One region of the Streptomyces sp. NBC_01451 genome, then DNA from elsewhere that is predicted to be linked to it. Evidence: riboswitches for the same ligand, from Rfam matches in the RefSeq annotation. Region 1 holds a riboswitch; each other region holds the start of a gene.
What was found. Region 1 has a riboswitch for cyclic di-AMP ahead of OG595_RS15340 (C40 family peptidase). Riboswitches for the same ligand answer to the same signal wherever they lie in the genome.
Positions count from the first base shown of each region.

Region 2: it holds a riboswitch for cyclic di-AMP, as region 1 does, so the genes downstream of both, OG595_RS37565 (C40 family peptidase) here and OG595_RS15340 (C40 family peptidase) in region 1, are expected to answer to the same signal.
Region 3: it holds a riboswitch for cyclic di-AMP, as region 1 does, so the genes downstream of both, OG595_RS16445 (transglycosylase family protein) here and OG595_RS15340 (C40 family peptidase) in region 1, are expected to answer to the same signal.

Region 1 is NZ_CP109479.1:3,531,363-3,539,134, forward strand. It holds gene OG595_RS15325 (esterase/lipase family protein) at 1-246, shown strand, start outside; gene OG595_RS15330 (M23 family metallopeptidase) at 478-2,025, shown strand; gene pcrA (DNA helicase PcrA) at 2,135-4,666, opposite strand; cyclic di-AMP (ydaO/yuaA leader) riboswitch at 4,962-5,136, shown strand; gene OG595_RS15340 (C40 family peptidase) at 5,145-6,344, shown strand; gene OG595_RS15345 (hypothetical protein) at 6,372-6,725, opposite strand; gene OG595_RS15350 (C40 family peptidase) at 7,202-7,772, shown strand, end outside.
Region 2 is NZ_CP109479.1:8,519,499-8,527,270, forward strand. It holds gene OG595_RS37525 (glyoxalase) at 1-260, opposite strand, end outside; partial or broken gene OG595_RS37530 (ECF transporter S component) at 518-616, shown strand; gene OG595_RS37535 (8-amino-7-oxononanoate synthase) at 814-1,941, shown strand; gene OG595_RS37540 (DUF397 domain-containing protein) at 2,063-2,287, opposite strand; gene OG595_RS37545 (helix-turn-helix domain-containing protein) at 2,297-3,154, opposite strand; gene OG595_RS37550 (ATP-binding protein) at 3,367-3,828, shown strand; gene OG595_RS37555 (LysR family transcriptional regulator) at 3,839-4,771, opposite strand; gene OG595_RS37560 (LysE family translocator) at 4,888-5,517, shown strand; gene OG595_RS37565 (C40 family peptidase) at 5,574-6,047, opposite strand; cyclic di-AMP (ydaO/yuaA leader) riboswitch at 6,051-6,230, opposite strand; gene OG595_RS37570 (hypothetical protein) at 6,614-6,922, opposite strand; gene OG595_RS37575 (ATP-dependent Clp protease proteolytic subunit) at 6,930-7,574, opposite strand.
Region 3 is NZ_CP109479.1:3,799,071-3,806,842, forward strand. It holds gene OG595_RS16445 (transglycosylase family protein) at 339-1,058, opposite strand; cyclic di-AMP (ydaO/yuaA leader) riboswitch at 1,062-1,234, opposite strand; gene OG595_RS16450 (transglycosylase family protein) at 1,419-2,423, opposite strand; gene OG595_RS16455 (cytochrome P450 family protein) at 2,595-3,902, opposite strand; gene OG595_RS16460 (nucleoside triphosphate pyrophosphohydrolase) at 4,054-5,109, opposite strand; gene OG595_RS16465 (SurA N-terminal domain-containing protein) at 5,260-5,922, opposite strand; gene OG595_RS16470 (glycoside hydrolase domain-containing protein) at 6,125-6,955, opposite strand; gene OG595_RS16475 (protein kinase domain-containing protein) at 7,077-7,772, opposite strand, start outside.

The DNA of each region.
Region 1 (7,772 bases):
CGTACGCGCTTCGTCAGCTTCTGGAGCGATCTGGACCACCTGATGGACCCGCCGGAGACGGCCCGTGTCGACCACCCGGACCTGCTGGCGGAGAACGTGCAGGTCAGCGGCGTCGGCCACCTCGCCCTCCCCGTACACCCCGCCGTCGCGACCGGGATACGGCAGGCACTGGACGAGAGCGACCACTCCCTCACCGCCGTGTCGCAGACGGACAAGGCCCGAGCCGGCGGACTGACCGTGGCGTGAACCCGGCCCCGAGCGCCGCCCGCGGGCGGGCCAGGGCCGCCGAACAGCCCCCAAGATTCGAACAATCTTCGAACGCCAGGCCAAACCCGTGCCCGCAGTCCCCCGAAACACGGCCGAATGCCCGTTTCCCTCAGGCACGAAACCTGCGGAAGATTGTCGCGCCCGCGTACCGCCGGGTACAGTCGCCGCACTGCTCTGCCAGCCCCTGTTGTCGAGGCGAAAGAGAAGTTGGTGAACGAACGTCACCCGTCGGGGACCATGACCCCCCCGGCTCCGGCTTCCGATGCCGCGACGGCCCATTACGCGTCGTACGGCACGCAGGAAGTCCCTTTCGGTGACTTCACCACGCACGACCCCACCTTCGCCAACGGTTTCGACACGGGCATGGGCACGGGTAACGGCACCGGAAATTTCGAAACCGACCCGCTCTTCGGCGACATGCCGGGCGAGGACACCACCGGTTCCTACGACAACTCCCAGTGGTCCACCGGCAGTCACCAGACCCTGAACTACGACCCGTACGCGGCCCAGCACCACGCCGCCTACGACACCGGGGCTTACGACACCACCGCCTGGGCGCCGGGATACCAGCAGCTCGCCGGGATCCCCGCGCAGACGCCGCCTCCGGGCGGTGACAACAGCGGCCAGTGGGATGCGAACGCCTGGCTCCAGCCCGAGCAGGCCGGCCCGGCCAACCAGACCCAGCAGTGGGAATGGGGCACGCAGGCCTTCGACACGGGCGTGTACGACGCCACCCAGTGGAACTCGGACAGCGGCCCGGACAGCACGCCCGCCCCGTCCACCGAGTACGAGCACACGCACGAGCACGAGTACGACCAGCAGGCGACCGCACTGTTCGAGCAGATCACGGACGCTGCGGAGTACGACCAGCACGCCCTCGCCCACGACGAGTCGGACCCCTTCACCGACGGCGAGCTGCCCGCCGAGGCCCCGCTGCTCGACGGCCAGGAAGAGGTCGCCCCGGGCGCGATGCCCGGACCCGGGCGCGCGGCTTCCCGTACGGCGGCGCGCAACGCGGGCCGGTCCCGGCGCCGTACCCCGGCCAAACGTTCCGCCCTGCTGACCATCGCTGTTCCGTCCGCCTGTGTGATGGGGGTCGCGGGGATCGCCGCCGCCTCCGTGGGCGGGATGAACGGGGACAGCGAGCAGAACACGACGACGTCGGCGGCGGACGGTGTCGCCGTGAAGCCGTCCACCGCGAACAACAAGCTGGACTCCCAGCTGGAAAGCCTCTCCGCGGGCGCCGACGACTTCGCCGACCGGGCCAGCCGGACGCAGGAACGTATCGACCTCAAGGCCCAGCAGGTCGCGGAGAAGAAGGCTGCGGCGGCGGAAGCCGCCCGCAAGGAGCGACTGCGCCCGAAGTACGCCCTTCCGGTCGAACAGCGCGGCCTCAGCGCCTACTTCGGCCAGGCCGGCATCAACTGGATGTCCGTACACACCGGGATCGACTTCCCCGTCTCGTACGGCACGACGGTGATGGCCGCGACCGACGGCACCGTCCGGACGCAGTGGAACAGTGCCTACGGCAACATGATGATCGTGACGGACAAGGACGGCACGGAGACGTGGTACTGCCACCTCTCCACCTACCAGGTCCCGTCCGGTACGACGGTCAAGGCCGGCGACCCCATCGCGTACTCCGGGAACTCCGGGAACTCGACCGGCCCGCACCTGCACTTCGAGGTACGGCCCGCCGGCGGCTCGGCGATCGACCCGCTCCCGTGGCTGCGCAGCCACGGCCTCGACCCGACGTAATCGGCCGCAGCGCCCCCGATGCCCCGATAGGGGCACTAAGGGGGCGTGGGGAACTGCGCGACAAGCCACAGCGAACCCGCAGGTTCCGCACCGAGCATCCAGCGGAGCGCTAAAGCTTTTCCACCGGCGCGTAGCGCAGCAGCAGCCGCTTCGGCTTGTCCTCGCCGAAGTCGACCGTCGCCTCGGCGTTCGAGCCCGTGCCGTTGACACCCACCACGGTGCCCAGCCCGAACTGGTCGTGCGTCACCCTGTCCCCCACCGCCAGCGCGACGACCGGCTTCTCGACACCGCCGCGGCGCGTGGCGAAGCCGGACGCGCCCGAGGCCGCGGAGCGCGACCGCGAGGACGCCAACGACGAGAACGACGACGCCACCCCGGAGGCCGGGCCCGAGGATGTCGCCGGAGCCATGGCGCCCGTGCGCTTCCACTCCAGATGGGCCGCCGGGATCTCCTCCAGGAAACGCGAGGGCGGGTTGTACGACGGCTGCCCCCACGCACTGCGCAGCGACGAGCGCGTCAGGTACAGCCGTTCACGCGCGCGCGTGATGCCGACGTACGCGAGCCGCCGCTCCTCCTCCAGTTCCTTGGCCTGGCCGAGGGCACGCATGTGCGGGAAGACGCCGTCCTCCATGCCGGTCAGGAACACCACGGGAAACTCAAGGCCCTTGGCGGTGTGCAGGGTCATCAGGGTGATGACGCCGGAGCCGTCGTCGTCCTCGTCGGGGATCTGGTCGGAGTCCGCGACCAGGGCGACCCGCTCCAGGAACGCGGCGAGCCCGGCCGGGGCCGGCGGCTCGCCCTCGGCGGGCTGGTCGGCCTCGGCCGCTTCCCCGGCCGCGGCCGATTCCTGCTCGAACTCCAGGGCCACCGCGGCGAGTTCCTGGAGGTTCTCGATCCGGGTCTCGTCCTGCGGGTCGGTCGACGCCTGCAACTCGGCCAGATAGCCGGTGCGTTCGAGGACCGCTTCGAGGACGGTGGCCGGGCCCGCGCCCGACTCCACGATCGTCCTCAGGTCCTCCATCAGCGTGTTGAACCGCTTGACGGCGTTGGTCGACCGTGAAGCCATCCCGTACGCCTCGTCCACGCGCTTCAGTGCCTGCGGGAAGCTGATCTTCTCGCGCTGGGACAGGGCGTCGATCATCGCCTCCGCGCGGTCGCCGATGCCGCGCTTGGGGACGTTGAGGATGCGGCGCAGCGGCACCGAGTCCTCCGGATTGGCCAGGACGCGCAGGTAGGCCAGGACGTCCCGGACCTCCTTGCGCTCGTAGAAGCGGACGCCGCCGACGACCTTGTAGGGCAGGCCGACGCGGATGAAGATCTCCTCGAAGACACGGGACTGGGCGTTCGTCCGGTAGAAGACGGCGACGTCGCCCGCCTTCGCGTCGCCCGCGTCCGTCAGCCGGTCTATCTCCTCGGCGACGAACTGTGCCTCGTCGTGCTCCGTGTCGGCGACATAGCCGGTGATCTGAGCACCCGCGCCCGCGTTGGTCCACAGGTTCTTGGGGCGCCGGGACTCGTTGCGCTCGATGACCGCGTTGGCGGCGCTCAGGATCGTCTGCGTGGAGCGGTAGTTCTGTTCGAGCAGGATCGTCGTCGCATCCGCGTAGTCCTCCTCGAACTGGAGGATGTTGCGGATCGTCGCGCCCCGGAAGGCGTAGATCGACTGGTCGGCGTCGCCCACGACACACAGTTCGGCGGGCGGTACGTCGGCGGCGTCACCGGTGTGCTCGGCGGTGCCGACGAGTTCCCGTACGAGCGCGTACTGGGCGTGGTTGGTGTCCTGGTACTCGTCGACGAGGACGTGCCGGAAGCGGCGGCGGTAGTGCTCGGCGACGTCCGGGAAGGCGCGCAGCAGGTTGACCGTCGTCATGATCAGGTCGTCGAAGTCGAGCGCGTTGGCCTCACGCAGTCGCGACTGGTACATCGCGTACGCCTGGGCGAGGGTCTTCTCGAAACCGTCGTTCGCCTGGGCGGCGAAGTCCTCCTCGTCGATCAGCTCGTTCTTCAGGTTGGAGATCTTCGCGCTGAAGGACTTGGGCGGGAAACGCTTGGGGTCCAGGTCCAGATCGCGGCAGACGAGCGCCATCAGCCGCTTGCTGTCGGCGGCGTCGTAGATCGAGAAGGAGGATGTGAAGCCGAGCCTCTTGCTCTCCCGCCGGAGGATCCGCACGCACGCGCTGTGGAACGTCATCACCCACATCGCGTTCGCGCGCGGGCCGACGAGGTGCTCGACGCGTTCCTTCATCTCGCCGGCGGCCTTGTTGGTGAAGGTGATCGCGAGGATCTGGCCGGGGTGGACGCCCCGCTCGCCGAGCAGATACGCGATGCGGTGCGTGAGCACACGCGTCTTGCCGGAGCCGGCGCCCGCCACGATGAGCAGGGGGGTGTCGGCGTGCACGACGGCCGCGCGCTGGTTCTCGTTCAGCCCGTCCAGGAGCGCGGCCGGGTCCACCACCGGGCGCGGGGCGCCGTCGCGGTAGTACGCGTCCCGGTCCGGCGGCGCGTCGAACTTCCCGCCGAACAGGTCGTCCGGAACGGGCTCCGGCGCATGCTCGTCCTCGGGCGGCGGCGGGGGTTCCTCCTCGCGGGCCCGAGGACCCTGGAGGTCCGCCAGGAAGCTGTCGTCAAAGAGGCTGCTCATCGCTCTCCGAGTCTAGGCGCCCCCACTGACAACCCGCCGCCACCCCGAAAACATCCCCCCGTCATCCGCACCGGACGATCCGACCTGTCCGAACAAGGGGCACAAAAAGCGCGCACTCACGGAATTCACCGACCAGTGCGACGGAAAATTTCCGACTGATCACACAAAGCGATGTTTACGGCCGAGGTCACAAAAACGTATCGGGCATAGCGGTCACCAACCTTCACAGGAGCCACACCTGTTGGTTAGCGTGCCGTAAGGCCGCTCGACCTCCACCGGCGAACATCGCCGGGCCGTGCGGCCTCCGCCGAGTCCGATCGTGCCGCCCCTCGCGGCAGGAGCCGGGGACCCACCGAAATCCTGGGGTGAATCGGTCCGACTGCCGTCCAGGGCAAGGACCGTAGGGCAATCCTTCCGAATGACCCGCCCGAACCCGACAGCTAACCCGGTAGGCGGAACGTGGAAGGAGTCGCCTCCCTTGGCGTCGTCGCACCGCAAGTCGCGTCCTACGGGAACGCGCGTAGCAGGCATACGGACCCCCGCCTTCGCCACGGCGGCCCTGACCTCCGTCGCCCTGCTGTCCCAGACCGCCAACGCCGCGCCGAACTCACCCGCCGCGCCTCCGGCGCCCTCCTCCGACGACAAGCCGAGCGTGGAGGATGTCGAGGCGAAGGTCGGCGACCTGTACCGCCAGGCCGAGACGGCCACCGACAAGTACAACGCCGCCAGGGAGAAGACCTCCGAGCAGCGGGGGCGCGTCGACGCCCTGATGGACGACGTGGCCCGGCGCACCCAGAAACTCAACGACGCGCGCGAGGAGCTGGGTTCCTTCGCCGCGGCCCAGTACCGCACCGGATCCGCCACCCCCGACACGACCACGACGTTCCTGCTCGCGGACGACCCGCAGGACTACTTCGACCAGAACCAGCTGATGGACCGCCTGACCGCCCGCCAGAAGGACGCTGTCGACGACTACACCGGGCAGCAGGCCGAGACGTCGCGGAAGCGCCAGGAGGCCACCGCGGGCCTGGAGGCGCTCACGGAGTCACAGGACGAGTTGCAGAGAACCAAGACCGCCGTCCAGACGAAGCTCGTACAGGCCCGTCGGCTGCTCTCCCGACTCACCGCCGAGGAGAAGCTGCGGCTCGCGGCGATCGAACGGGAGAAGCAGGCGGAGGCCCGCCGCCAGGCACAGGAACTCGCCCAGCAGCAACAGGCGGCGGAGCAGCAGCGGCAGGAAGCCGCGGCGGCGGCGCGGCAGCCGACGGGCACCAGCGCCTCGGACACGTCGACGGCTTCGGTCCCCGACTCCTCGTACGCCACCAAGGCCGAGAAGGCCCTGACCTTCGCACGCGCACAGGTCGGCAAACCGTACGTCTGGGGTGCGACGGGCCCGGACTCCTACGACTGCTCAAGCCTCACCCAGGCCGCCTGGAGGGCCGCCGGAGTCACCCTCCCGCGCACCACCTACGACCAGGTGAACGCGGGCAAGACGGTTCCCCTCTCCGACATCCGCCCCGGTGACCTGGTGTTCTTCTACGACGACATCAGCCACGTCGGCCTGTACATCGGCAACGGCATGATGATCCACGCCCCGAAACCGGGTGCGTACGTCCGGGAGGAATCGATCTTCTACGACGGCGAGTCGACGATCCACAGCGTGGTGCGCCCGGCCTGACGCGCCGTGGACGGAGGTCCGGCCGGGTCAGGTCCAGAGCACGGCGATGAAGATGTTCGCCGTGGTGAACAGGCCCACCAGGCCGAACAGTCGCTTGTCCACGGTCTCGTCGTCCCGCTTCACGTAGACGAGGCCGAGGATCACGATCAGCAGGGCCAGCTTCACACCGATCTTGATGTTGTCGACCGGCTGGTCGTCGGCCTGGTTGAGGCCCACCAGGACGGCGCCGGTGACCAGCATGGTGAACGCGCCGTGCAGCATCGCGGGCACGAAGCGCGCCGTCCCCTGCCCCATCGCCTTCAGCTGGGTGAGAAACCCGCCCAGGAGCGAGGCGATGCCGATGATGTGCAGGCCGACGAAGAGATGGATGAGTACGTCCATGGTCCCGGAGCCTAGCCAGCGGCGCCCGCGCCGTACGACACCGGGCCGGGCGTACAGCGTCCGCGAGGCGTGCACGCGGCACCCCGGGACCGCGCATATATGCACCCCATAGCACCGTGTCGCCACCACGTGCCCCGTGAACCTCCGCATCGGTCAGCCGTCAGTGCGAAGTCGGCGGCGCCGGAACTCGATCACGGTCTCATGCGGTCACCCGGCGGTCGGCTCACGCCAGTTCCGTACATGGCGTTACCCCCACGCCCCACTCAGGTTTAGCGTCCTCCACCAGGTGCCCGGCTCCCCACCGCCGCCCGGGCCAGGGGCGGCAGTCGGACACCACCGCCGAGAAAGTCCGGCGGCGGACCGCTCCCCCTGTGCGAGCCGCCGCCGGACGCGCAACCGCCCTCCTGGGTCCGCTTCCCAGGCAGTCGTCCGGCGGTCGTCGCAGTGGCGGTCGTACGAAAGGACGTGACACCCCGGTGGCAGCGCACCGCAAGCCCCGACAGCGCTCGCTCAACGGCAATACGGCCCGCACCGCCGCGACGATCGCCCTCGCGGGCGCGGCGACGGCGACGGGCTTCGACGGCATCGGGTACGCCGAGCCACAACTGACCCCCGCGCAGGTCGAGGCCAAGGTGCACAAGCTGTACGAGGAGGCGGAGGTCGCCACCGAGAAGTACAACGGCTCGAAGGAGAAGGCCGAGCAGGCGGAGCGGCGGCTGGGCACTCTGCGGGACGAGGCGGCACGCAAGGAGGACCGGCTCAACTCGGCGCGGGAGGCGCTGGGTTCGATGGCCGCTGCACAGTACCGGTCCGGCGGGCTCGATCCCGCGCTGCAACTCGCCCTGTCCGAGGACCCCGACGGCTATCTGGACGGCGCCGCGTTCGCCGAACGGGCGGGCAGCAGACAGGCGGCGAACGTGGCCCGGGTACGCGAGCAACTGCGGGAGATCGAGCAGCTGCGCGGGGCCGCCCACGTCGAACTGACCTCCCTCAAGTCCCGTCAGACCGAGCTGAACCGCCACAAGAAGACCGTGACGGGCAAGCTGG
Region 2 (7,772 bases), 5.0 Mb from region 1:
ACGCCGCCGTAGCCCCACAGGGACTTCGAGGTGGGCTTGAGGGCGGTGGCGCCGGCGTTGAGGGCGGCGCCGACAAGCGCGTCGACGTTGCCCGGCTGGGACACCACGAGCGACAGGGTGAAACCGCGGAAGCCGGTCGTGGGGGCTTCGGAGGCACGCAGTCGCACTGGCGGCGGGACCAGTCCGAATGCGGTGGAGTAGAAGCGGGCGGCGGCTGTGGTGTCGGCCACCTCAAGGGTGACGGAGTCGATGGAGTTCATGTCCTCGACGGTAGGGCGGCCGAGTCGCCGATACTTCTCGAAAACTGCTCGGTCTGGCCCGCTGGGGCCCCGGGCCCGAGCGGCCTTCGGACCGCCGCCCCGCCTACCCGAGCCGTGGTCGGCGTTGAGCAGCCGGGCTGGTGCGACGCGCTCGCGCCCCTGTCAGTCGGCGCCTTCCCCGTACCGGACAAGCACGGAGAGTTACCGCTCGGGACGCTCTGGCTGGCGTCACGCGCTTTCGGCATCGTCCGGTGGCGCACTTCTTCGGATTCCTCCTCACCCTCTCCTTCTGGCCGTTCGCCCTCGACCCGAACAGCCCTGTCGCCTATCTGCCCGGCCTGCCCTCCACCAAGCAGTGCTGTTAGGTCTTGAGCATTGCTCGACAGACTGTGAGGAACGATCTTCGATCCAGGGCGTGATACGGCCTCTGACGTGGTCTTTATCCTTGCTTGATAAAACCCGCTGTGGGTATTGCCACATCCGGGGTGTCAGAGGGTCCAGCTAGGGTCTGTTCACTGCCTACAAACGTGTAGCTGCGCGGGAGGACCGACCCATGGCGTTCGGCTGGATCGACGAGCAGGCCGAGGCGCGACGCCGCGCGGGACTCGTGCGGACCCTGCGGCCCCGCCCCGCCGACTCCCCGCTCCTCGACCTCGCGAGCAACGACTATCTCGGCCTGGCCCGCCACCCCGAGGTCACCGAGGGCGCGGCGCGGGCCGCCCGGCGGTGGGGCGGGGGCGCCACCGGCTCGCGGCTCGTCACCGGCAGCACCGAACTGCACGCGGAACTCGAACGCGAACTGGCCGACTTCTGCGGTTTCGAGGCCGCCCTGGTCTTCTCCTCCGGCTACGCGGCCAACCTCGCCGCGGTCACCGCGCTCGCACCGCACGGCTCCCTCGTCGTCTCGGACGCGGGAAACCACGCCTCGCTGATCGACGGCTGCCGCCTGGCCCGGGGCACGACCCAGGTCGTCGGGCATGCCGACCCGGACGCAGTCCGCAAGGCTCTCGGCACGCACACCGGGCCCGCCGTGGCCGTGTCCGACACCGTCTTCTCGGTCGACGGGGACGCGGCACCGCTGGCCGAACTGGCCGCCGCCTGCCGGGAGTTCGGCGCCGGGATGGTCGTCGACGACGCGCACGGGCTGGGGGTTCTGGGTGAGGGCGGGCAGGGGTCGGCGTACGCGGCCGGGCTGGCGGGCGCGCCGGACGTCGTCGTGACGGTCACGCTGTCCAAGTCGCTCGGCAGCCAGGGGGGTGCGGTGCTGGGGCCGGCCCCGGTGATCGAGCACCTCGTCAACGCGGCCCGTACGTTCATCTTCGACACCGGCCTCGCCCCCGCTGCGGCGGGCGCGGCCCTCGCGGCCCTCGGGCTGCTGCGCCGCGAGCCCGAACGGGCCGCACGGGCGCGTGCGGTGGCGCGTGATCTGTACACCCGGCTGACGGCTCAGGGGCTGGCGGCGGTGCGGCCGGACGCGGCCGTCGTCTCCGTGCGCGCCCCGTCACCGGAGGGGGCCGTGCGGTGGGCGGCCGACTGCCGGGCCGCGGGAGTGGGTGTGGGCTGCTTCCGCCCGCCGTCCGTGCCCGACGGAGTGTCCCGGCTGCGGCTGACCGCCCGCGCGGACCTGGCCGAGGAACAGATCGCGCGGGCGGTACAGGTGATCGGCGAGAACCGACCGTAGATCCGTAGATCCGTAGATCCGTAGATCCGTAGATCCGTAGAACTGTGGATCCGTGGTGATGCGGGTGATCAGTGACACGCGACCATGAGTCGGCGAACCGCGGCCGTGCGTCGTGGGGCGATCACCGGAGCGCGGTGAGGAAACCCTCCCAGCTCTCGGGAGAGAAGAGCAGGATGGGCCCCGTCGCGTTCTTGGAGTCGCGTACGGCGAGCAGTCCGGCCCGGACTCCGGTGTCCGGACGGGCCGTCTCCACACAGTTGTTCGCGCCGGTGCTGTAGCTGCTGCGCAGCCATTGCGCACCGGGCGGTTCGACGACGGACAGTACGTTCCGAGGCAGTGCTGACATGGTGCCTCCTTACACGCCGTGATGCAGACCGGCGATGAAATCCAACGAGTCCTCGGGCGAAAGGGCGTGGATCTGAAGGGTGTTGAAGGCCTCGCTGTAGGCCTGGAGGTCTTCTTTCCGTTCGAGATAGAGGCTACTCACCATCTGGTCGAGAACAACCACATCCAAGTCAGAAGTGCTCGGAAAGGAGAAGATAACGAAAGGGCCGGTGATGCCGATATATGCCCCTGCGGCGAACGGCAGGATCTGGAGTTGCACCTGGGGCAGCCGGGCCGCTTCCATGAGGCGTCCCAGCTGACGCGTCATCACCTCCGGGCCGCCCACTTCACGGCGCAGCACCGCCTCGTCGAGGACCGCGCTCAGCGCCAGCGGCGGATCCGAGCGCAGTACGTCCTGCCGGGCCAGCCGCACCTCGACCAGCGCGTCCAGCCGGGCTTCCTCCAGGCCGTCCACGGCGGCCCGGGTCATCGCACGGGCGTACTCGCGGGTCTGCAGCAGCCCCGGTACCACCGAGGTCTCCAGGGTGCGCATCGTGCTGGCCTGCGACTCCAGGCTGATGAAGTCCCGGTAGGTGGGAGGCAGTACGCCACGGTAGGCATGCCACCAGTGGTGCCGGCCGCCGTGCTCGCCGCCCGCCAGCACGAGCAGCAGCTCGCGCGACTCGCTGTCCGGGACCTGGTACGCGTCGAGAAGTAACCGGACGTCGTCCGGCTTCACCCCGCTCGCGCCCGTCTCGATCCGGCTCACCTTCGACTGGTGCCAGCCCACCAGACGGGCCGCCTCACCGCTCGTGAGCCCGGCCCTGGCACGCAGCGCGCGCAGTTCGGCGCCCAGTTTTCGGCGGCGCACCGCGGGACCGTACTGCATGGGCCACTCCTTACTCCTAATGAGCCGCCCAAATACGATCTGGGGTCGCAGAGTTCACCGCTTCGAGCGACAGATATATGCATATCTTGGTGGATCGCACCCCGTGACCCGCGCGGGAATGGCAGTCTGGCGCGAAGCACCAGTCCGGGACCGTACTCGAACCAGCCGCTCCGTGTCGGGCCGCGGTCCTGTGGGAAAGGGACGACGTCGCCATGGCAGATCACCTGGAAGCATCCGTCACTCTGCCGAGCGATCCCGCCTCGGTCTCCGCCGCCCGTGCGTATGTGGCCAACGTGCTGGCGGAATGGGGCCTGCCGGGTGACACCGAGGCAGCCGACAGCATCCGTCTGATCGTCTCGGAACTCGCCACCAACGCCGTACAGCACACCTTCGGGTTGTCACCCACCTTCACGGTGGACGTCGCCCTCGACCGTGACGAACACCTGCGCATCGGCGTGACCGACAGTCACCCGCGCTTCCCCAAACGTCTGCCCGCCGCCGTGCAGCAGGACAACGGCCGCGGGATGGTCATCATCCGCTGGCTGACCGCGGAGTCGGGCGGCAGACTGCGCGTCCACCCCACCCGCGAGGGCGGCAAGACGGTGTCGATCGAACTCCCGTGGACGGTCCCGGCCAGGCCCCCGGTGACGGCGGTCGGCCAGCAGGAGCCGTAACGGTTCGGCCCTACGTCCCGCTGCCGTGGCCGACGCCGTGCGCGCGGCCGAACGCGCCCCGCAGCAGGGCGCGGAAGGCGTCCGCCGCGGGCGCGCTCTCGCCGGTGCGTCGGACGACCGAGATCGTCCGGCGGAGGTCGCCCGGTTCCAGCAGCCGGGTCCCGACCGGTGTGACCGCCGTGCGCGCGACCATCTCCGGTACGACCGCGACCCCGAGCCCCGCGCTGACCAGCGCGCACACCAGGGCGTACCCCGGTGTCGCCACCAGCACCGACGGGGTGGCACCGGCCCGGGCGAGGGCCGCCTCCACGCCCTGGCGGGGCGGATGGTCCGGCGCCATGCTGATCAGCGGCTGGCCCGCCAGCCCGGCCAGGGGCAGCCGTGACGTGTCACCCGCCAGCACATGGCCGGGCGCGGTCACCAGGACCAACTCCTCGACGAGGACCGGTTCGGCGGTGACCGACGCGGGCAGCGGCGCGGGTACGGCCGGTTCGTAGGTGTGCGTGAGCGCGAGATCGACCTCCCCGGCGGCCACGGCTGCCACCCCGGCGGGCGGTTCGTAGTCCGCGACCGACAGCTCCACGTCCGGATGGGCCCGGCGGAACGCGCTCAGTACCGGCGGCAGCAGCTGGATACCGGCCGTCTGGAAGGTGCCCAGCCGCAGCGCGCCGCCCGACAGGCCGGTGAGCCGGGCCAGTTCGTGCCGGGCGCGGTCCAGCTCGTCCAGCACCCGGCGGGCGCGCGCCGTCAGCAGCTCGCCCGCGGGTGTGAGCCGGGCGCCCCGGTGATGCCGTACGAGCAGGGCGGTGCCCGTCTCCCGCTCCAGCTTGGCGAGTTGCTGCGAGAGCGCGGGCGGCGTGTAGCCGAGGCGCTCGGCGGCGCGGGTGATGGACCCGGCCTCCGCGACCGCCACGAGAGCGGCGAGGCGTGTGGGGTCGTACATCCGGCTGCTCCAGGTAACGGGACGGGAGGCCATGATCGAGGCTTAACGGTTGCTTAAGGCAGACCCAGGTTATTCGACATACCTGTTGAAGGCCTGCCCCGGGCACGCTGGACGCCATGGACGCACAGCTCATCGCCTTCACCGGGGTCGCCGCGGGCATGGTCGCCATGCCGGGCGCCGACTTCACCGTCGTCGTGCGCAACGCCCTCGTCTCCCGGCGGGCCGGGGTCGCCTGCGCGCTGGGGATCACCGGCGGGCTGCTCCTGCACACCGCGCTGGCCGTCGCCGGTGTCGCAGCCGTGCTCACGGCGGTGCCCGCGCTCTTCAGGGCACTGCAACTGCTGGGCGGGGCCTACGTGTTGTACCTCGGGGCGCGGACGCTGTGGTCGCTGCGCGGGCCTCGGGCGGCGGTGGCCGAGGAGGCGCGGACCGCCGTACGTCCGTGGCGGCAGGGATTCGTCACCAACGCGCTCAATCCGAAGGCGCCCATCACGTTTCTGAGTCTGCTGCCGCAGTTCGTGCCGGCGGGCGCTCCCGCGCTGCCCCGGACGCTGCTGCTCGCGCTGATCATCGTGGCGCTTGCCCTGGTGTGGTTCCCTGCGGTGGCGCTCCTGGTGGACCGGCTCGGCCGGTGGCTGCGCCGGCCGCGGGCCGCCCGGGCCGTCGAGGCGGTCACCGGCACCGCGCTGACGGGCCTCGGCGCGCTGCTCCTGCTGGAGCCACCGCTGTCGCTTCTGCCGCTGTGACGGGTCCCGGGCCGGGACGGCTGCCTGCCTACGGCCGCCGTCCCGCCCCGGGGAGGTCAGCTGACCCGGCCGTACCAGACGCTCTTCGTCCAGATCTTCTGGAGCTTCACGACTTCCCCGGTCTTCGGGGAGTGCCAGATCTTTCCCTTCCCGGCGTAGATGCCCACGTGGTAGACGTTCGAGCCCGAGTGGAAGAAGACCAGGTCTCCGCCCCGGCGGCTCTTGGCGGCTATGTGCTTGGTCTTGTTGTACTGGGCCGCTGCCGTACGAGGCAGGGACTTGCCCGCCTTCTTGAACGAATACTGCGTGAGACCGGAGCAGTCGAACCTCTTCGGTCCCGCGGCGCCGTACTTGTAGGGCGAACCCTTCTTCGAAGCCGCGATCTGAAGTGCCTTCGTCGACGGGGCGATCGCCGCGGCTTCGGTTGCGACTCCGGGGATCACCAGGCTGCCGCCGACGGCGGCGAGGGTGAGAGCCGAGGCCGTACCGGCACGGGTCATCAGCGACGGGACACGATTGAGCGCAGACATGCGCAACCCTTCGTCAGCCGCCTGTGAAGGATGACCTGTCGGATTCGGGCTGGCGAAGTTGCCCGGCCGCTGACGCGGCTTCACCCCAAGGGCTGCTCGGCCCGGTCATGGCGTGACCGTTCCGGCGACCCGTCGTGCTTGGGTCCTCCACTCCTGCCGATGCACATCTGTCGACCGGTCATCCAGGCGGCGGCAGGACTCGGCGTCCGCCCGGATCGCCCCGCCGCTTGTGGCGGGGGCTTGTCGTCAGGAAGGGATCTTGGCTCATGGAAGTAGGAAAATCCCAATGGAATCGGGGCTTTGTGGTGTTACTCACCGCTGACCCATTCGGGTGGACACCCTTACTCCCGGACGACTTTCGAGGGGGTCGCGCACCCTCGGACCAGCGCTTGAGCGGTCTCGTTTCGGTCACGAACTACGCGCGTCGCGCAAGCCGAACGGGCCGCTCGGGGGACCGGCGACTACTCCAAACGGGGGATGGGGTGCAGTCACTTCCCGCCGCGTTCCGGACACCCGGGCGCCGCCGCACACGGGTCCGCCCGGCACGCGTCCGCCGCCCGGACGGGTCAACTGGCGGGCTCACGCGGAACGGTGACGCGCGCCGTGCGGCGCTCCCCGTCGAGGACGCGCAGCGCACGCGCCAGCGTATGGGCGTGCACCTCGGCCTCGCCCCGCTGATGCATCAGCTCCAGCGCGTCCCGCAGCGCCACCGCCTTGGCGACCAGCGCCTGCGCGGCCCGCAGCCCGCGGTACGTGTCGCCGTGGTAGGCCGGGTTGATACGGCCGAGCAGATCGGCGACTTCGAGGTAACGGTCGATCAACTCGCCCTCCGCGCGCGTCAGGGCGGGCAGCGGAGGCAGTTCGGGCGGAAGCATCGGCGGCTCACCTCGTGCCGGGGGCGGGGGACGACGACTTGCGGCTGGGCACGATCCGGTCCACCAGGCCGTACGCCAGGGCGGCTCGGGCATCGAGGATCTTGTCCCGCTCGATGTCGGCGGCGACCTGCGCCGGGCTCTGTCCGGTGTGCCGTACGAGCAGTTCTTCCAGCAGGTTACGGACCCGGCCCAACTCCCGGGCCTGAATGGCGAGATCGCTCGCCTGCCCGTGGACCGGCTCGGCCAGCGAGGGCTGGTGGATGAGCACCCGGGCCCCCGGCAGCGCGCTGCGCTTGCCCGGCGTACCCGCCGCCAGCAGCACCGCCGCGGCGGAGGCCGCCTGCCCCAGACAGATCGTCTCCACCTCGCAGGTGACGTACTGCATCGTGTCGTAGATCGCCGTCATCGCGCTGAACGAGCCGCCGGGGGAGTTGATGTAGAGCGAGATGTCGCGGTCGGGTGCCAGGTATTCGAGGTGCATGAACTGGGCCATCACGTCGTTCGCCGAGGTGTCGTCGACCGGAGTCCCGAGAAAGACGATCCGTTCCTCCAGGAGCTTCGAGTACGGATCGAGTGTCCGGCTCCCGGCGCTGGTGCGTTCGGTGAACTCGGGCAGGACGTAGCGGGCTGACGGGTCGTCGGTGTCCTTCATGGCGCGCGCCTCCTCGGTGGCTTCCGTAAGAAATGTACAGGACGTACAGAGGCTGGCGCGAGGGATCCGCGAGGTGCTCGCTGACGGCGAAAACCCCGGGGAGCGGGCTGTTCCACGGGGATTCCGGGCCGTCTTCGGGTGGAGGCCGGGTGGGCGGGGCCTCGGCCGGTCCGGCGACGAGGGTGAGGTGAGTGGCGG
Region 3 (7,772 bases), 270 kb from region 1:
CGCGTTGATGAGCCTAACCGGCTCCGGGGGATCGGCCAGCCGTCCGACCACCCCATGGACGGAACATGAACGGAACCCAGGGTAAACATTGTTCCCCCAGGGAACAAAAAGCCCCGCTCCGGTGCGTACGGGGGAAGACGCACCGAAGCGGGGAGCCCGTGGGGGACGGGGGTGACCCTCACGGGCCCTCACTATGGAAGGCACGGATGTGAGAGCCCTGTGGTTCACCTACGAACCGGCCGGGATGCGGGGAGGGTTCCGGCCCGCAGGTGCCGGGGTCGGCGGCGGTTCGGCCGAGCCGCAGCGGCGTCGGCCGAGGTGCAGCCGCGTCAGCCGCGTCAGCTGAGGTGCAGCTGCTGGCCCGGGAAGATGAAGTCGGCGTCGTCGATGATGTCCTTGTTCAGCTGGAAGAGCTTCTGCCAGCCGCCCTTGACGTCGTGCGCCTCGGCGATCGCGCTCAGGCTGTCGCCCTTGACGACCTTGTACTCGCCGTCGCCCTTCTTGACCTTCTTGCCGGTCGGGGTGGTGACGGTCTTCTTCGCGGCCGGCCGGTCCTGCGAACGCGAGGCCGGCTGGTTGTCGGTGGAGCGGGTGGAGGTCTCGCCGGAGTTGCTGGAGCTGTTCGAGCTGCTGGACGAGCTGTTGTCGCTCGTGCCGGTGCCGCTGCTCGCGCCGCCGTTGTAGGAGGCGCTGGACAGGCCCGTGCCGCAGACCGGCCAGGCACCCTTGCCCTGGCCCGCGAGGACCTTCTCGGCGATGGTTATCTGCTGGGACTTGGAGGCCTGGTCGGCGGTGGAGGCGTACGCCGAGCCGCCGTACGCGGCCCAGGTCGAGGCGGAGAACTGGAGGCCGCCGTAGTAGCCGTTGCCGGTGTTGATGGACCAGTTGCCACCGGACTCGCACTGGGCGACCGTGTCCCACTCGGCGGAGGTGGCGGCGGAGGCGGAGCCGGCCGCGAGGAGCGGAGCGGCGACCGCGGCACCGGTGACACCGGCGATGGCGACGACCCGGGTGGCCTTGGACGGACGGCGGTGCTTGCCCTTACCGGTAAACAGCATGCGTGATCCCCTCACCGACGCCTGCGAGGTGAGCTGTCGGGTTCGGGCCGGTTGAGTTGCCCGGCCGTACGTCCCTCTCGGGCGGCGTACGGCTTCACCCCAAGCCGCTCCGGGACAACTGCCCGGTGCGGCACTTACCTTGGGTCCCCCGCTCCTGCCTACGGCGCTTGATAGCGACGACTGTTCCCGTACGGCCGTTGGCAGGATTCGGCGTTACGACCGGCGGGGCCCACTGTGGCGGGCGATGACGACCGTAAACAGCTGATCCTCCGAAATACAAAGACGATCAGGGCTTCTGAGACCTTTGTCTCACCGCATCGATAACGGACATTCAGCGTCAAACCATGACGTGAACTCCGGTTAGTTTTGCCCGGGTTCGCTACCTAGCGCAAGGGTCTGACCGGGGAGGACGAGGCCCGAGTCCGCGTCGAGGAAGGACTCGGTCCCGGCGGGGGTCCCGGACTGTCCGCCCGCGAGATCGAGCGAGTCGGTGACACCCCAGAGGACGCCCCCGACACTGCCGGCGTACGAGCCCTCGGCCTGGCCGCGGTGACGACCGGTACCGGCGGGGGTTTCGGCGCCGACGGACGCCTCGGCGCCGACTTCACCAACCTGATTTCCCGCACTGCGCCCGGATTTGCCCCCTTCTTCACCCGTTGCGGAGCCCACGGGCGAAACACTCCCTTCCGCCTCGCCGCCCGCGCCCGGCGACGGGGCGGAAGGGGACGGCGACAGGGAGATGGCCGACCCGGCGGAGTCGCCGGGGCCGGTCGTGGCCCCGAGGGACGGCACGGAGGACGGCGACGAGCCGGAGGCGTCGGTCGGGGCCGAGGGGTCGACAGAGGGCGACCCCGAAGGGGTGGGTGACGCCGAAGTCGAGGAGGAGGGAGTGGAGTCCGAGCCCGAGGCCAGACCCAGGCCCGAGGTCCCGTCCGCGGCATCGTCGGCGCCACCCCCGGCCACGCCGGTGTCGACGTCGGCCGAGGCGGTGTCCTTGCCGAGCCCGGACAGCAGTGCGCAGGCCTCCCAGGCCCCCGCCCCCTGGTCGGCGAGTATCTTCTCGCCGATGGCGATCTGCTGCGAACGGCTGGCCTGGTCGGCGCTCCCGGCGTACGCGAGACCGCCGTACTTCTCCCAGTCCGCCTGGGTCAACTGGAGCCCGCCGTAGTGGCCGTTGCCGGCGTCGGCACTCCAGGAGCCGCCGCTCTCGCACTCCGCGACCCGGTCCCAGGTGGTACCGCTGGCCGCGCTGGCGCCGGTCGCACCGAGCAGCGGGATCGCGATGGCGGAGCCTGCCACACCGGCCGCGACGAGCGCGGCCGGGGCCTGACGGGGGCGACGGTGACGACCGTTCCCGGAGAGCATGCGATGGCCTTTCACGAGACAGCGAGGAGCGGTGCGACGGGTGATGCGAGTGATGCAAGGCATCGCACTGGTGCACGAACGTATCGACAGGCGATCACTTGTCACAAGTTAATGCCGCGCAGATCACGTGAAGATCACATTGTTGAGGGAGTGTCACCTTCCCGCGATCCTCTACGACCCCTTCGACGCCGCGTGCCCGGTTCCCCGAACCGGCGTGAACTCGACGGGCAGGGTACGCAGTCCGCGCATGATGAGTCCGCCCCGCCACCTCAACTCGGCTGGATCTGCGCCGAGTTGCAGGTCGGGGAGGCGGGTGAGAAGGGTGGCGAGCGCGCTGCGCCCCTCCAGACGGGCAAGCGGGGCGCCGAGGCAGTAGTGGATGCCGTGGCCGTATCCGAGGTGCTGGTTGTCCCGGCGGGCGAGGTCGAGGGTGTCGGGGTCGGCGAACCGCGCCGGGTCCCGGTCGGCGGCGGCGAGGACGACGAGGACGGGATCGCCGGCCGCGATGTCCTGCCCGCCGACGCTGAGCGGCCGGGTGGCGAAGCGCCAGGTGGCCAGCTCGACGGGACCGTCGTAGCGGAGGAGTTCCTCGATGCCGGTTTCGAGGAGGGAGGAGTCCTCGACGGCGAGGGACGCCTGGAGTCGGGCGCGCTGCTCGGGGTGGGTGAGGAGGGCGTGGACGCCGTTGCCGATCAGATTCACGGTTGTCTCAAAACCGGCGAAGAGCAGGATGAACGCCATGGCCGCGACCTCGTTCTCGGTGAGGTGCTCGCCCTCGTCCGAGGCACGGATGAGCCCGGAGATCAGGTCCTCGCCGGGTTCGGGCACGTCGGTCAGCGCCTCGCGCTTGCGGTGGATCAGCTCGGCGAGATAGCCCCGCATCTTCTTCACGGACCTGGCGACCCCGCCCCGGGGCCCTCCCCCGTGCCGGATCATCATCCCGGCCCAGTCCCGGAAGTCGTCCTGGTCCTCGCGGGGTACGCCCAGCAGGTCGCAGATCGCGTAGATGGGCAGCGGGAAGGCGAACTCGTGGATGAGATCGGCGGAGCCGTTCGCCGCGAACCGGTCGATCAGGTGATCGGTGAGTTCCTGGACGCGGGGCGCGAACTCGGCGACACGGCGCGGAGTGAACGCCTTGGCGACGAACCGACGGAGCCTGGTGTGGTCCGGCGGATCGATGTTGAGCAGATGGGTCATCAGCTCGGCCTTGCGCTCACCGGGGATACCGGTCTTGCCCTTGGCGTGCGCGGGCTCGTCGTGGTGAGCCGGGTTCTTGGAGAGCCGGGGGTCGGCGAGGGCCTGCTTGGCGTCGACGTAACGGGTGACCAGCCAGGCCTCGACGCCACTGGGAAGTCTCGTCCGGTGCACGGGGGCGTGCTCTCGGAGCCAGGCGTAGGCGGGGTAGGGGTCCGTCGCGAACTCCCAGGTGAAGAGTTCGGGGGCGGGGGTCGGAGGCGTGGAGAGGGGCTGGTTGGTCACCCGGTGACGGTATCGGGAGGGCGGACGGCTCCCGCGGGGCCCTCTCGGCTCCGGGACGGCCACACTTCCGGCACGCCTCCCGTGCCGCCCAGGCCTCAGCATCGACCCTGGGGAGCGGTTCCGTGAGGGGCGGGCCCGGCTCAGGGCACCGTCACTCGCCCGTAGCCGCTCCGGAGACCCCGGCCACCCCTTCCCTCACCCGCACCGCGTCCCGATAGGCCCGCGCGGCGGCCCGCAGTGCAGCCTCCGGGTCCACGCCCTCGCGCTCCGCCCGTACCGCCATCTCCAGCAGCTCGTATCCGATGCCCTCGCCCTGGGGCAGCGGGACGTCCAGGGCCGCCGTGTGCACCCGCGACGCCAGTTTCGCCGCCAGCGCCAGGGCGGGCTGGCCGAGGGGGATGCCCTCCGTCACCGACTCCCGCTGCTTCTCGACCGCCTTGGTGCGCAGCCAGTGCTCCTTGACGTCCTCCGGGGTGGACGCCGTCTCGTCGCCGAAGACGTGCGGGTGGCGGTGGATCAGCTTGGTGACGATGCCGGCCGCCACGTCGTCGATCGAGAACGGGGCCGTGCCCTCCTCGCCGTCCTCCGCACTGCCCGCCTCGATGCCGTCCTCGGCGATGCGGGCGTGGAAGACGACCTGGAGCAGGACGTCCCCGAGTTCCTCGCGCAGTTCGTCCCGGTCGCCCTCCTCGATCGCCTCGACGAGTTCGTACGCCTCCTCGATGCCGTACTTCGCCAGGCCTCTGTGGGTCTGGCGGGAGGACCAGGGGCACTCCAGGCGGATGCGGTCCATGACCTGGACGAGGTCGAGGAGGCGGGCGCCGGGGAGGTCGTAGGAGGCGGGGAGGAGTTCGAGGTCCGGCATCCGGACGCGGCCGGAGCCGGCGAGGCGGGCCAGGCCGTCCGTGAGGGCCGGGTCGCCCTCGCCGGTCGTGACGACCACGGACGTCCGGCCTCCCGCGCAGGCGTCGATCAGCGCCTCGGCGGTCGGGGAGGCCTCCTCGACCGCTATGCCGGCCTCCCGCAGATACGGCAGCTGCGGATGCGCACCGTCCGCGCACAGCACCCGGTCGGCCGCGTGCAGGGTCTGCCAGGCGGGCCAGGACAGCAGGCCGGGGGCGACGCGGTGGCTGGTGGTGAGCAGGACGACACGACCGGGGTCGGTCTCCGTCTCCGGAGCGGTCTCGAAGCCGCTGGTTGCGTTCACCCTCCGAACGTAACTCACCCCGCCGACAGCCCCAGCGGTTGTCCACAGGCCTGCCACCCCTGTGCACACCGGCGCCCGCACACGCGTACACGCACGCATCCGCACATCCGTACGGACAACCGTTACGCCGTGGCCGTTACCTCATGGCCGTTACGCCGTCTCCTCGGCCGTCTGCGCCGCCGTGATCTCCCGTACCCAGGGTGTCTTCGCGTCGACGCGGCTGCTCTTCTGGACGTCCCAGCTGCCGTAGCGCGGGTTGAGGTCGACGTCGAGGGTCTTCGAGGCCTCGGACATCGCCTTCCAGAACGTGGCCTGGCCGTCCGGCGAGTTCATGTCGGCGCCGAGCGCGGCGGCCAGTTTCTGGGCCACGATCTCGGTGTGCAGGCTGTCGTCGAGGCGTGCCGGGGCGACGCCGTACTGCTGGAGCCACGCGTCCGACAGGGCCTTCGCGCTGCCCGCCTGCTGTTCCAGGGAGGCCCGCAGGGTCTGGACGTCCTTGCGGGTCACGGTCACGCCCGCGTTCTTCGCGGCCTGGTTCAGGACGCGGTCGAGGACCATCGTGTGCAGGGTGTCCCGGGTGAGGCTGCCGGTTCTGGCGACGGCCTGCGCGTACTGGGCCTCGTCCGAGGTGGCCGCCCGCTGCGCCGCGCGCACCTCGTTCACCCTGCTCTCCAGCTGCGCGACCGTGATCCGCTGCCCGCCGACGACGGCCGCCGCGCCGGGATGCGCGTCGTTTCCGCAGGCGGTGAGGAGCGGTGCCGCCGCGACGATCGCGGCGGACAGGAACAGCGCGGTGCGACGACGGCGGTGCAAGGAAGCCTCCTGAGGAGATTGTGCAGACCAGCAGGTGCGGCGCGCAGCGCCTCGTTGAGGGGTGGCGGTCGGGCGACGGGCGGGCGCACAAAGTCTTGCGGTGATCGATGTTAGGCAGTGGCCGGGCTCTGGCCAAGCCATTCGACCAACGATTCACCGGGACTTCGGGCACCGCCATCCCGCCATGTCCGCCCTGGCCGTGTCAGCCGGTGATCGCCACCGGTGCGTCCCACGCGTTGCGGTCCACGGTGATCGTGTAACCGCCGCGCGTCTCCTTGCTGTTGACCATGTACTGGTGGGCCCGGCTGTGGTTGGTCCACAGCGTGGCGGCGAAGGGCCAGTCCGCGGTGGTGGTGTTCTGCTTGTCCCACAGCGCGTACCACATGTTGCCCGGCAGGTTGGTGCGGTCGGTGGCCTGGGCTATCGCCTTCGCGCTGGAGCTGGTGAAGCCGTAGTAGCCGGTGCGGTACGTCTTGGCCTGGAGCGCCTTGCCGAAGGCACGCACGTACGTCAGTACGGCGTCGTTGCACGCCTTGTTCGTGATGTCGTACGACTCCATGTCGAGGTAGACCGGGCTGCCGGCCTTCATGCCGAGCACCGATGCCTTGGTCACCGCGTCCGCCGCGTCCGCCGCGCCGAGGGAGGCCGCGGTGGCGGCGGTGATCTTCTCGGGGCTGGAGCCGGTCTGGCAGGAGGGCTGGGCGCCGACGTACAGGGGGATGAGTTTCCAGCCCTGGGCGCTGACCGACTTCACCCAGGACGCGGTGAGGTTGGGCTGGGCGCAGCCGCGGTTCTTGCCGCCTATGTAGACGGCCGCGGCGCCGTAGAAGTTGTTGGTGCGCCAGGCCTTCATCGCGGCGAGGGAGGGTGCGGTGCAGGTGTCGAACGCGCGGCCGGTGTAGGTGCGTTGGGCGGGCCAGGTGGTGGCGGCCATCGACGACTGCGCGGCGAGTCCGGCCCCGGCGACGACGGCCGCGCCGGCCACCGCCCAGGTGACGTATCGGCGCTTCTTGGACTGCCGGTGACTGGACACCACGTAACCCACCCCTGGTTCTGTGACACGAAAGCAGGTCGCAACGTAACCGGCGTCGTTCCCGTGTTCGGGAAAAACCGGCTCCAGAGGCCCACAAGATTCCCTCAAGCCACGGCAAACCCTAGCCGCGCACCTGCCCCAGCCACTCCAGGGTCCGTCGGATCTCGGCCGCCAGCGGGTGTCCGGGGCCGCGCAGTCGGTCCACGTCGTGGAGGAGGCGGGCGAGGGTGTCGCGGGCGGCGGTGCGGTCGCCGAGGGCGAGGAGGAGGTGGCCGATGCGGCGGCGGACGTCGAGGGCGAGTTCCGGGTCGCCGGCGACGTACTGGTTCTCGTAGTACGGCAGCAGGGCGCGGTACTCGGCGAGGGCCGCCGCGGGTTCGCCGAGCTGTTCGAGGCACTGGGCGGCCTCGTAGCGGAAGCGCAGCGCCTGGGGGTCGGCCTGGCCGGCCTCGGCGGCGCGTTCGTCGGCGAGGCGGCGGAGTTCGGGCAGGGCGCGACGGTACTGGCCGTCGTCCATGAGGGTGGCCGCGTACTGCTTGCGGAGGGTGCGGACGACCGGGGAGTGCTCGCCGTGCTGTTCGGCGGCGGCGGGCAGGATCCCGCCCAGGATGTCGACGGCCTGGGTGATCCGGCCCTCACCGAGGAGGCGTTTGACCTCGTCGACGGCTCCGGCGACGTCGGGCCGCTCGGCCGCCGGGGCTGCCGTCGGCTGGGGCGCGGGGGTGCGGGCGCGGTCCGGCCAGGGGGCGTGCGGGCGCAGGAAGGGGCGTGTGGGGTCGAGGGGCGCCCCGGTGGGCATCCCGCGCTCCGGGAGGAG